Regions from separate parts of the Variovorax sp. PvP013 genome, predicted to be linked through region 2. Evidence: riboswitches for the same ligand, from Rfam matches in the RefSeq annotation. Region 2 holds a riboswitch; each other region holds the start of a gene.
What was found. Region 2 has a riboswitch for cobalamin ahead of ABID77_RS17000 (TonB-dependent receptor). Riboswitches for the same ligand answer to the same signal wherever they lie in the genome.
Positions count from the first base shown of each region.

Region 1: another riboswitch for cobalamin. It lies ahead of ABID77_RS05025 (TonB-dependent receptor domain-containing protein); the one in region 2 lies ahead of ABID77_RS17000 (TonB-dependent receptor).
Region 3: another riboswitch for cobalamin. It lies ahead of cobO (cob(I)yrinic acid a,c-diamide adenosyltransferase); the one in region 2 lies ahead of ABID77_RS17000 (TonB-dependent receptor).

Region 1 is NZ_JBNDLF010000001.1:1,043,904-1,047,172, reverse strand. Features, by position in the region: gene ABID77_RS05040 (catalase family protein) at 1-253, opposite strand, end outside; partial or broken gene ABID77_RS05035 (cell division protein ZapA) at 899-1,138, opposite strand; gene ABID77_RS05030 (DUF904 domain-containing protein) at 1,135-1,407, opposite strand; cobalamin riboswitch at 1,447-1,688, shown strand; gene ABID77_RS05025 (TonB-dependent receptor domain-containing protein) at 1,762-3,269, shown strand, end outside.
Region 2 is NZ_JBNDLF010000006.1:213,830-217,098, forward strand. Features, by position in the region: gene ABID77_RS17000 (TonB-dependent receptor) at 1-1,478, opposite strand, end outside; cobalamin riboswitch at 1,606-1,873, opposite strand; gene ABID77_RS17005 (SDR family NAD(P)-dependent oxidoreductase) at 2,355-3,110, shown strand.
Region 3 is NZ_JBNDLF010000008.1:76,520-79,788, forward strand. Features, by position in the region: gene ABID77_RS18235 (AI-2E family transporter) at 1-1,118, shown strand, start outside; cobalamin riboswitch at 1,147-1,403, shown strand; gene cobO (cob(I)yrinic acid a,c-diamide adenosyltransferase) at 1,488-2,066, shown strand; gene cobW (cobalamin biosynthesis protein CobW) at 2,132-3,193, shown strand; gene cobN (cobaltochelatase subunit CobN) at 3,217-3,269, shown strand, end outside.

The sequences.
Region 1 (3,269 bases), on a different contig from region 2:
CGGGCTTGGCGAACAGGCCCTGCGCCAACCGTTCCGGCAGGCCGTCGAGCACCTTCAATTCGGCCAGCAGCAGGCCGTGGCTCTTGGCGTGCACGCTGCGGTAGGCATGGCCCTCGTCCCTGTGCACGATCTCGCTGATCCGGTGCAGCGCCTCCTTGAGTTCCTGCGTGGTCTTCGATTCGTCGTCCTCGAGCGATTCGTGGGACGGCTGGTAGCGCAGCGGCTCGGCGGCGTGGGGCAGGGGAGCGGACATGGTGTTGTTTTCCTTCGTGGGTGGACGCGGCGCGGACGGCCTTCGGGCGGCGCGGCCCGCGGGGGCGCCGGTCAGTATTCGAAGGAGGGGAAGCGGGAATCGTCAGCGGCGCCGACGAGGCCGTGTCGGACGACGTGGCGTCGACCGGAAGGGAAGAAGGTGTCTGCGAATGTGCACCGGACCCGCATCCTGAACCAGGGTTCAGGTGGGCGAGGGCAGCCACGACTTCGGGTTCATCTGACGCGAGATGATCACGCCCGTCGAGCGATGTACCAAGCCCGGCTCCGGAGAGCATTGGAACAAGGAAATATTAAGCCCGGCGCGCACCGCAGACGGGGACGATTCTATGCGCCGGAGTCCGGCGTACGTGCCGGTTCAAGGCAAATGAGGGTCGCCGGCAAGGGCTTGATCGAGGCGCTTGACGAGGTCGTCGAGACGGTCCCGCGGCGCGGCCGGAGGGGATGGCGGCGGCAGCGCCGCCCGGCGTGCCTCGGCGTCGGCCTGCGCGCGGGCCGCGGCCTCGGCCTGCAGCCGGGCGTCGGCCTCCGCGCGGGCGCGCGCCATGGCGGCGGCCTCGATGTCCGCCTTGAGGCGGGCCGCCGCGGCCGCTTCGAGCTGGGCGTGGGCCTGGGCGGCGAGGTGGGCGGCGGCGGTGGCCTCCGCCGCGCTCGCCTCGGCCGCGGCCGTCTGCTGCCCGAGGTCGTAGGCCAGGTGGAGCGAGGCCAGCACGGCGATGCGGTCGCGCGCGCGCACCTTGCCGGCATCGCGGATGCGGCACATGGTGAGGTCGACGCGCTCGACGGCGTCGCGCAGTCGCGCCTCCCCGCCCTCGGGGCAGCCGAGCAGGTAGCTCTGGCCCATGATCTGGACTTCGATCTGCTTCATCGAACGGCCGCGAAGGCGGCGGGGGAAGGGGGAGCGGGCGGTGCCGGCGTGGTGGCGCCGTCGTGCGACGGGTCGGCCGGCAGGCGCTGCAGCACGGCGTCCAGGCGCACGCGGGCTTCGGCGAAGCGGGCGAGGAGCGCATCGCGCTCGTGCGCCAGGGCGGCCACCTGGTCCTGCAGCTGCGCGTTGGCGCGCAGGACTTCCTCGTGGCGCGCCAGCAGGCGCTCGACGCGCTCGGCGATCTGGTCGATGGGGCTCGGGTCGGACATGGAAACGATTGTATGAGCGCGATTCCGAAAAGGGCCTCCCGTAGAATCCGCCGCGTTGGTGCTCGCGCCGCGGTTCACGCGGCGCAGTTCAACGGGAAGCAGGAGCCACACGCCCCCCGGGCCGCGGCCAGCCTGCGCTGCCCCCGCAACGGTCCAGCAGACGGCGTCCTCACCGGCGCCACCTCCGCCAAGTCGCCACTGGGCGCCCTGAAACAGGTGCCTGGGAAGGCGGTGGAGGATGCGCTGCAAGCCCGGATACCGGCCAACGAGGTGACGGCGCCCTGTGCGCCGTCGTGACACCCAGACGTCCGGCGGGGAAGCCGGACAGGGTCTTGATTCCGAGCCTTCCGTTCCATGACGAATCCCGTTTTCCCCGCCGGCGCGCGCCGGTCCGCACCCGCACGTCCCCTGCCCCTGGCGCTGGCGCTCGCCGCCGCCTGGCCCGTCCTCGCGACGGCCCAGGCCCTGCCCGCCGACGCCACGCTGCGCGAGACCGTGGTCACCGCCACGCGCGTCGAGCAGCCGCTGGCCGACCTGGTGGGCGACGTCTCCATCGTCGACCGCGCCGCCATCGAGCGCAGCGGCGCGACCGGCGTGGCCGACGTGCTCGCGCGCCTGCCGGGCATCGAGATCGCGCGCAACGGCGGCATCGCCGGCACGAGCAGCGTCTTCGTCCGCGGTGCCGAGTCGCGCTTCACGGCGGTCTACCTCGACGGCGTGCGCATCGACTCGCAGTCCACCGGCGGCGCCGCGTGGGAGGCGATCCCGCTGGCGCAGATCGACCGCATCGAGGTGCTGCGCGGTCCGGCGGCGGCGGTCTACGGCTCCGACGCCATCGGCGGCGTGGTGCAGCTCTTCACCCGGCGCGGCGAGGGCGCGGCCCGGCCCTACGTGGGCGTGGGCATCGGCAGCCACGACCTGCGCCGTATCGAGGCCGGCGTGAGCGGCTCGGCCGGCGTCGACGGCGCGGTCGACTATTCGCTCGGCGCCGCCCGCGAGCGCAGCCGGGGCTTCGACGTGCAGCCGCTCGCGCTGCGCGTGCCGTCCGCCGACGGCTTCACCAGCCCGGACCGCGACGGCTATCGCATCGACTCGGCCAACGCGCGGCTGGGCCTTCGCATCAGCCCGACGCAGCGCATCGAGGCCACGCTGCTGGCCAGCGAGAACCGCGCCAGGTACGACGATCCGGCCTTCGCCGCGCGCGCGCCGGCCGCGTTCGACGACGACGTCAGCACCACCCGGCTGCGCACCGTCGGCGCGGCCTGGATCGCCCGCTGGAGCGACAGCTACAGCACGCGCGTGCAGGTCACCGACAGCCGCAGCACCTACGAGACGCAGCCCTCGTTCTACCGCACCGAGACGCGGCTGCGCGGCTACCTGTTCCAGAACGAGCTGCGCCTCGGCGCGCACCGGGTGACGGCCGCGCTGGAGCGGCGCGAGGACGCGCTCGACAACGCCGCGACGGCCTTCGGCGCGCGCCTCGCGGGCGACCGCGCGCAGAACGCACTGGCGCTGGGCTACGGCTTCGTGCAGGGGCCGCACTCGGTGCAGCTGCATGCGCGCCACGACGACGACAGCGAGTTCGGCGGCAAGTCCACCGGCAGCGCCGCCTACGGCTTCGCGATCACGCCGCAGTGGCGGGCCACCGCCTCGGTGGGCAGCTCGTTCCGCGCGCCGACGCTCTATCAGCGCTTCAGCCAGTACGGCGTCGCCGGCCTGCAGCCGGAAGAAGGAAAGAACGTCGAGGTCGGCCTGCGCTACACGCAGGGCGCGACCACCGCCGGCGTCGTCGCCTACCGCAACCGGATCACCAACCTGATCGCCTTCGGCGCGCCGGGACCGTGCCTGGACGACTTCGGCTG
Region 2 (3,269 bases):
ACCACGCCGAGCCGGCCTGTGGGGAACTCGAAGGTCTTGTCGATGGTGTTGGCCGCATTGAGGAGATCCGCGCGCTCGACCTTCGCGTGGTCCCAGCGAACGCTGCCCACCACCGACCAGCGATCGTTGAATTCCAGCTTGTCCTCGGCGAAGAACGCATGGGTGTTCGTGCGGGTGCGATAGCGCGGCGTGTACGCCACCGGCGAAGCGTACAGGCTCGGATCGAAGACGAAGGGGTCGACCGTCGAGCGTCCGCCGTAGGGCGAGTCGTTGGTGTGCTGGAAATCGATGCGATTGACGTCGAGCCCGACGAGCACCTGGTTGCTCAGGCCGAGCAGGTCGTGCCGGAGCGTGACGTCCGTGCGGTTGCCGATCTGTTCCTGGTCGTGACCGATCTGGAGGTAGTCGCCGCGCGCCACGCGGCGGGTCGCGGCATTGAAGGTGTAGCTCTCGGTGTTGCGCCAGTGACGCTGGCTCGCCAGCCGGTAGAGCTGGTTGCGCACGGTCACGGCGCTGCCGGGCGCCCACTGCGCGTCGAGGCGAGTCCACCGGTCGTCGTACCGGATCTCGGCGTCGTCGACGTTGTAGTTCTGACGCAGGGTCCTGACGTCGAGGCGGCCGTCGATCAGTGGCACGCCGTAATAGGTCTGCGCCAACTGACGGCCCTCGTCATGGGACAGCGTGAAGCTCAGCCGCGGCGAGACATCGAGGCGCACTGCGGCGCCCACGGCCAAGCTGTCGGCCTCACCCCGCTGCATGAAACCATCGGTGCGACGCTGGCTGACGTCAAAGCGGTAGGACAGGCGATCGTTGATGGCGCCACCGCTGCCGAAGGCGAGCTGGCGGGTGGCGTCCGAGCCTAGCGTCAGCAGGGCTTCGTTCTGGATGGGCGCCTGCATGGGCTTCTTCGGCACCACGTTGATGGCGCCACCGATGGCGCCCTCCCCGTACATCACCGAGGCGGCACCACGCAGCACCTCGATCCGATCGATCGACCAGGTGTCGAAGGGAAAGGTCACGGTGCCGGCACCGGCATAGAGCCGGGTGCCGTCGAACAGCTGCATGACCGAGCCATGGCCGGAGAAGCCGCGTGCCGCCATGGCGGTGCCGCCGTTGCCCGGACCCGGGGAACCGGTGATGCCGGTGGCGCGCGTGGCGGCCTCGACCACCGAGACGTCGCCGCGCGCACGGATGAGGTCACCGCCGAGCACCTCGATGCTCGCGGGCGTCTCCAAGGGCGTCAGACCCAGCCGACTGCCGGTCTCGGTGGGCAGGTCGATCGAGAGCGGCGTGTGTCGATCGGCTTCGACCTGGACCTGGTTGAGGCTCCGGTCACTGCCTCCCAAGGCGCGTTCGGATTGCTGGGCGACGACGCCGGCAGGTCCGACGGCCAGACCGATGCTCAACGAAAGACTGGACAGGCGCGTGCGACGACCGGGCACGCTCGCGCAATCGCGCAGGGGCGATGTTCGACTCATTGACTTCTCCTTCGACCCGCGTCCCCGCGGGTTTCGAACCGATGGCGGATGCGCGGGAGAAGGAGATGGGCCGGCCGCGCGCGGCAAGGCGTGCGAGCTCCGGGCCCGGACACGCCCTCCCGCAAGTCCGAAGGCAGTCTCGAAGGCCGGTATCCGGGCTCGCGGAGTGCTCGAGTGCATGACATGCACTAGAGCGGAACCACCTCGCCTTCCCACGCCGAAGCGCAGTGGTTGCCTGCCCCTGTGAAAGAGCAGGCCTGAGGGTTTCCGTATCCGCTGACCGTTGCGGGGGCAGCGCAGGCTTTGAGACGTCAGCGACGACGTCTCGCACCTGCTTCCCGTTTAACCTGCCGCACCATGGCTGGTTCGGCAGGCACCTTCGGACTGTGACCACCCCGACGAACGTGGGTTCGCAGTGGCGGCGGGCGGATTATAGGAAGTGCTTTCCACCTGTGTGTGGTTGGCGAAGAGGTGTTTCCCCCGGACTTGCCGAGCATTCAAGCCTGTGAAACAGGGCCATATGGATGCAACCGGCACGTTCCTTTATGTTGATAAACCACAATCTCCAGTCTTATCATCAACCGCTTAGGTATATATCGAAATTTTAAAACATCGTTTCGATAAATCCTATTTGAATCGCAACAACAATTAAATTTAATCAAAGGCAATTGTGTCGATTTTTAGGACAAGCCAAAGGGCTTTTTATTCGTTCGAGGGTGAATTGGGAAAGCCATTGAATTTACTCGGACACGACGTCAGATGCCTGCACCAAAAGCCGGTCGAAGACCAGCAGCAAGCTTTCAGTGCTGGCCTGCGATGATCATCGTCCTTTTCCATTGCGCCCCACCAGCGCCCTTTCCACTTTAAGGAAACAGCATGATCGTGTTCGTCACCGGCGCCTCTTCAGGGTTCGGCGCAGCCATCACCCGGCGCTTCGCGGCCGCCGGCCATCGCGTGATCGCGGCCGGGCGCCGCGAGGAGCGTCTCAACGCGCTGGCCGACGAACTCGGACGCGATCGCGTGCTGCCCTTGGTCCTGGACGTCCGCGACAGGGATGCCGTAGCCGCTGCCGTGAACGGTCTTCCCGCGGACCATCGCGACATCGACCTGCTGGTCAACAATGCCGGTCTGGCGCTGGGCCTGGAGCCAGCCCAGAAAGCCGACCTCGCCAATTGGGACGCCATGGTCGACACGAACGTGAAGGGGCTGATGTACATGACCCACGCGGTGCTGCCTGGCATGGTGGCGCGCAACCGCGGCCACGTGATCAACCTGGGCTCCACGGCGGGAGCGTATCCCTACCCCGGGGGCAACGTGTACGGGGCCACCAAGGCCTTCGTGCGGCAGTTCTCTCTCAACCTGCGCGCCGACCTGCTGGGCACGGCCGTGCGGGTGACCGACATCGCGCCGGGCATGGTCGGCGGCACGGAGTTCTCGTCGGTGCGCCTCAAGGGCGACCAGGCCCGGGTAGAGACGATCTACAAGGACGCCAACCCCCTCACCCCCGACGACATTGCCGAAGCCGTCTTCTGGACCGGGACGCTGCCCGCGCGCATGAACGTCAATTTCCTCGAGGTCATGCCCGTGACGCAATCCTTCGGGCCACTGGCCATCCACCGGCAAACCGTCTAGTGCTGCTTGGCAGATCGATCCAAATGCGTTCTGTGGACTGGCTGGACATCGATCAGACCATGGGCCTGCGCACCTTCGACGGCTCGGTCTGCTTCAGGCCGCCATCTGCCGCTCGACCCGAGCGAGAAACGCGGTGTTCCTGTGTGCGCTGCGCGCAGC
Region 3 (3,269 bases), on a different contig from region 2:
GGGGCGCGATCGCCGGCCTGCTGCGCTTCGTGCCCTACGTCGGCGTGCTGGGGGCGGCCGCGCTGATCGCGCTGTTCAGCGCCGCGGTGGATCCGGGCTGGAGCCTCGTGCTCGCGAGCCTGGGGCTGTTCCTCGCGCTGGAGCTGACGGTCGCGCACGTGATCGAGCCGCAGGTCTACGGCCACAGCACCGGCCTGGCGCCGCTCGCGGTCATCGTCTCGGCGCTGTTCTGGGGCGCGTTGTGGGGGCCGGTCGGGCTGCTGCTGTCGACGCCCTTGACGCTGTGCCTGGTGGTGGTGGGGCGGCACATGAAGGCGCTGGAGCCCCTGACCATCCTGCTGACCGAGTCGCCCGGCCTCAACGCCGGGCAGCGCTTCTACCAGCGCGCCCTGAGCGGCGGCGCCGACGCCATCATCCGGGACGCGCGCGCCTTCCTGCGCCGCGACAGCTTCGCCCGCTACTGCGACCAGGTCCTGCTGCCGGGGCTGGCGCTGGGCGTGGCCGACTTCCGCGCGGGGCGCATCGACGCGCGGCAGCGCCTGCGCATCCAGACCCAGGTCGTGCGGCTGGCCGAGTCGTTCGCGACGACCAAGCTGGGCTGGCGCGCGCGGCGGCGCGCGTCCATCGTCCTGACCGACGCGCACATCGGCACCCGCCTGCGCCAGATGCGCGAAGCCCGTCTCGGCCGGTGGCAGGGCGAGCTCGACGTGCCCACGGGCTCGATCGTGCTGTGCGTCAGCTCGGGCTCCGACCGCGACGAACTCCTCACCGAACTGCTGGTGCGGGCCCTGAGCGACGCCGACATCGACGCCCGCAGCGTGTCGATGGAGGAGCTGCCCGATCCCTCGCGGGACGACAAGGCCCGGCTGGTGGGCACCGTCTTCGTCGCCTATCCGCCCCAGGCGTCCTTCGCCGCCTGGACCGCGCTGACGGCCGAATTCCGCGCCGCGCTGCCGCACGCCGTGCTGGTCACCATCCGGCTGCCGCTCGACACCGCGGCCGCGCCGGAGGACGCCGTGGCGGCGCAGGTCGACCTGGTCCTGCATTCGTACGCCGAGGCCGAGACCTTCATGCTGCAGGGTGCCGGCGCGGCCGCCCCGTCGTCCGCCCTGCCGTGACGGCCGACCCGGCCGTGCCCGGGCGTGCGGCTATGATCGCCGCGTTGGTGCTCGCCCCGGCTTTCCGGTCGGGGCAGTTCAACGGGAATCAGGACAGGCGTCCGCGGCGATCCGTCCGCGCGCCTCAACCTGAGCTGCCCCCGCAACGGTAAGCGGACGCGAGCTTCCTGCTCGCTGCTCGTGTCGACAGACCACTGGGTGAACCCCGCGCAAGCGGTGCCGCCCGGGAAGGTGACACGGGTCGTCTCCGCCAGCCCGGATACCGGCCAACGAGGTGGCGTGCCGCATGCGTGCGGCGCGCCGGATGGTGCGGATCTGCGGGGAAGCAGGCGAGCACGACCGACCGGTGTTCCTCTCTTGAATCAAGTTCTGCCGTCCGAGCCGGGCCCGTCGCGCGCCCATGGGCCGTCGCGCGACGACGTCGCCGGTGTCCGATCCGGCCTCGTCACGGTGCTGACCGGCACCGGCAAGGGCAAGAGCACGACCGCCTTCGGGCTCGCCATGCGCGTCCACGGCGACGGCGGGACGCTCAAGATCTACCAGTTCATGAAGGTGCCGACAGCACGCTTCGGCGAGCATCGGCTGTTCGCGCAGCTCGGCCTGCCGATCGAGGGCCTGGGCGACGGCTTCAGCTGGAAGAGCCGCGACCTGGACCGCTCGGCCGCGCTGGCGCTCGACGGCTGGGCGCGCGCCGAGGCCACCGTCCGCGCGGGCGCGCACGACATGGTGGTGCTCGACGAGATCATGTACCCGCTGCGCTACGGATGGATTCCGCTCGAACGCATCCTGCGCTGCCTGCGCGAGCGACCCCCGCACGTGAGCGTCGTGCTCACCGGACGCAACGCCCCGGCCGAGCTGATCGCCATCGCCGACGAGGCCACCGAGATGGCCCTCGTCAAGCACCACTTCAAGGCCGGCGTGCCGGCACAGCGCGGCATCGAGGACTGACGCTCCCGCGTCCGCCCCGATCCATCCACCAGCACCTTTCCAACCCGACGCCGGAGAACACCCCCATGCAAAGTCGCAAGATCCCCGCCACCATCGTCACCGGCTTCCTCGGCAGCGGCAAGACCACGCTGCTGCGCCACCTGCTGCAGAACGCCGAAGGCCGGCGCATCGCCGTCATCGTCAACGAGTTCGGCGAGCTGGGCATCGACGGCGAGCTGCTGCGCGGCTGCGGCATCGGCTGCGACGAGACCGGCGCGCCCGACGGCCAGCTCTTCGAGCTCGCCAACGGCTGCCTGTGCTGCACCGTGCAGGAGGAATTCGCGCCCGTGATGGAGCAGCTCGCCGCGCGCCGCGACCGCATCGACCACCTGGTCATCGAGACCTCCGGCCTGGCGCTGCCCAAGCCGCTGGTGCAGGCCTTCCAGTGGCCGGCCCTGCGCAACGCCTTCACGGTGGATGCCGTCATCACGGTGGTGGACGCGCCGGCGGTGGCCGCCGGCCGCTTCGCCGACGACCCGCCGGCGGTGGACGCGCAGCGCCGCGCCGACGAGAACCTCGACCACGACTCGCCGCTGTCGGAGCTGTTCGAGGACCAGCTGGCCACCGCCGACCTGGTGGTCGTCCACAAGACGGACGGGCTCGACGCCGCCGCCCTGGCCGCGGTGGAGGCCGTCGTCCGCGCCGAGACCGCCGCCGGCGTGAAGCTGGTGCACGCGCAGCACGGCCGCCTCGACCTGGGCGTGCTGCTGGGCCTGGAGCGCGCCGTGGAGGATGCGATCGACGGGCGCCGGACCCATCACGACGAGGAGGAGGACCACGACCACGACGCCTTCGACTCGGTCTCGGTGACGCTCCGGGTGCCCGGACGCGACCGCCTGCTGGCGGTCCTGCGGGAGCTGGTCGAGCGCCACGAGATCTACCGGGTCAAGGGCTTCGTGGCCTTGCCGGACGCCGCGATGCGCCTGGTGGTGCAGGGCGTCGGCGCGCGCTTCGACAGCTACTTCGACCGGCCCTGGCGCGCGGACGAGACACGGCAGACGCGCCTGGTGCTGATCGGCGCGGCGCTCGACGGCGCCGTGCTGCAGGCCGAACTGGACGCGGAGCTGGGCCTGGCCGCCACCGCCTGACGCGACACCGCGAGGAAGCCGCCATGCACCTGCTGTCCACCCGCCCGGGCGGTCACGTCGAAGACGGCGGCCAGGG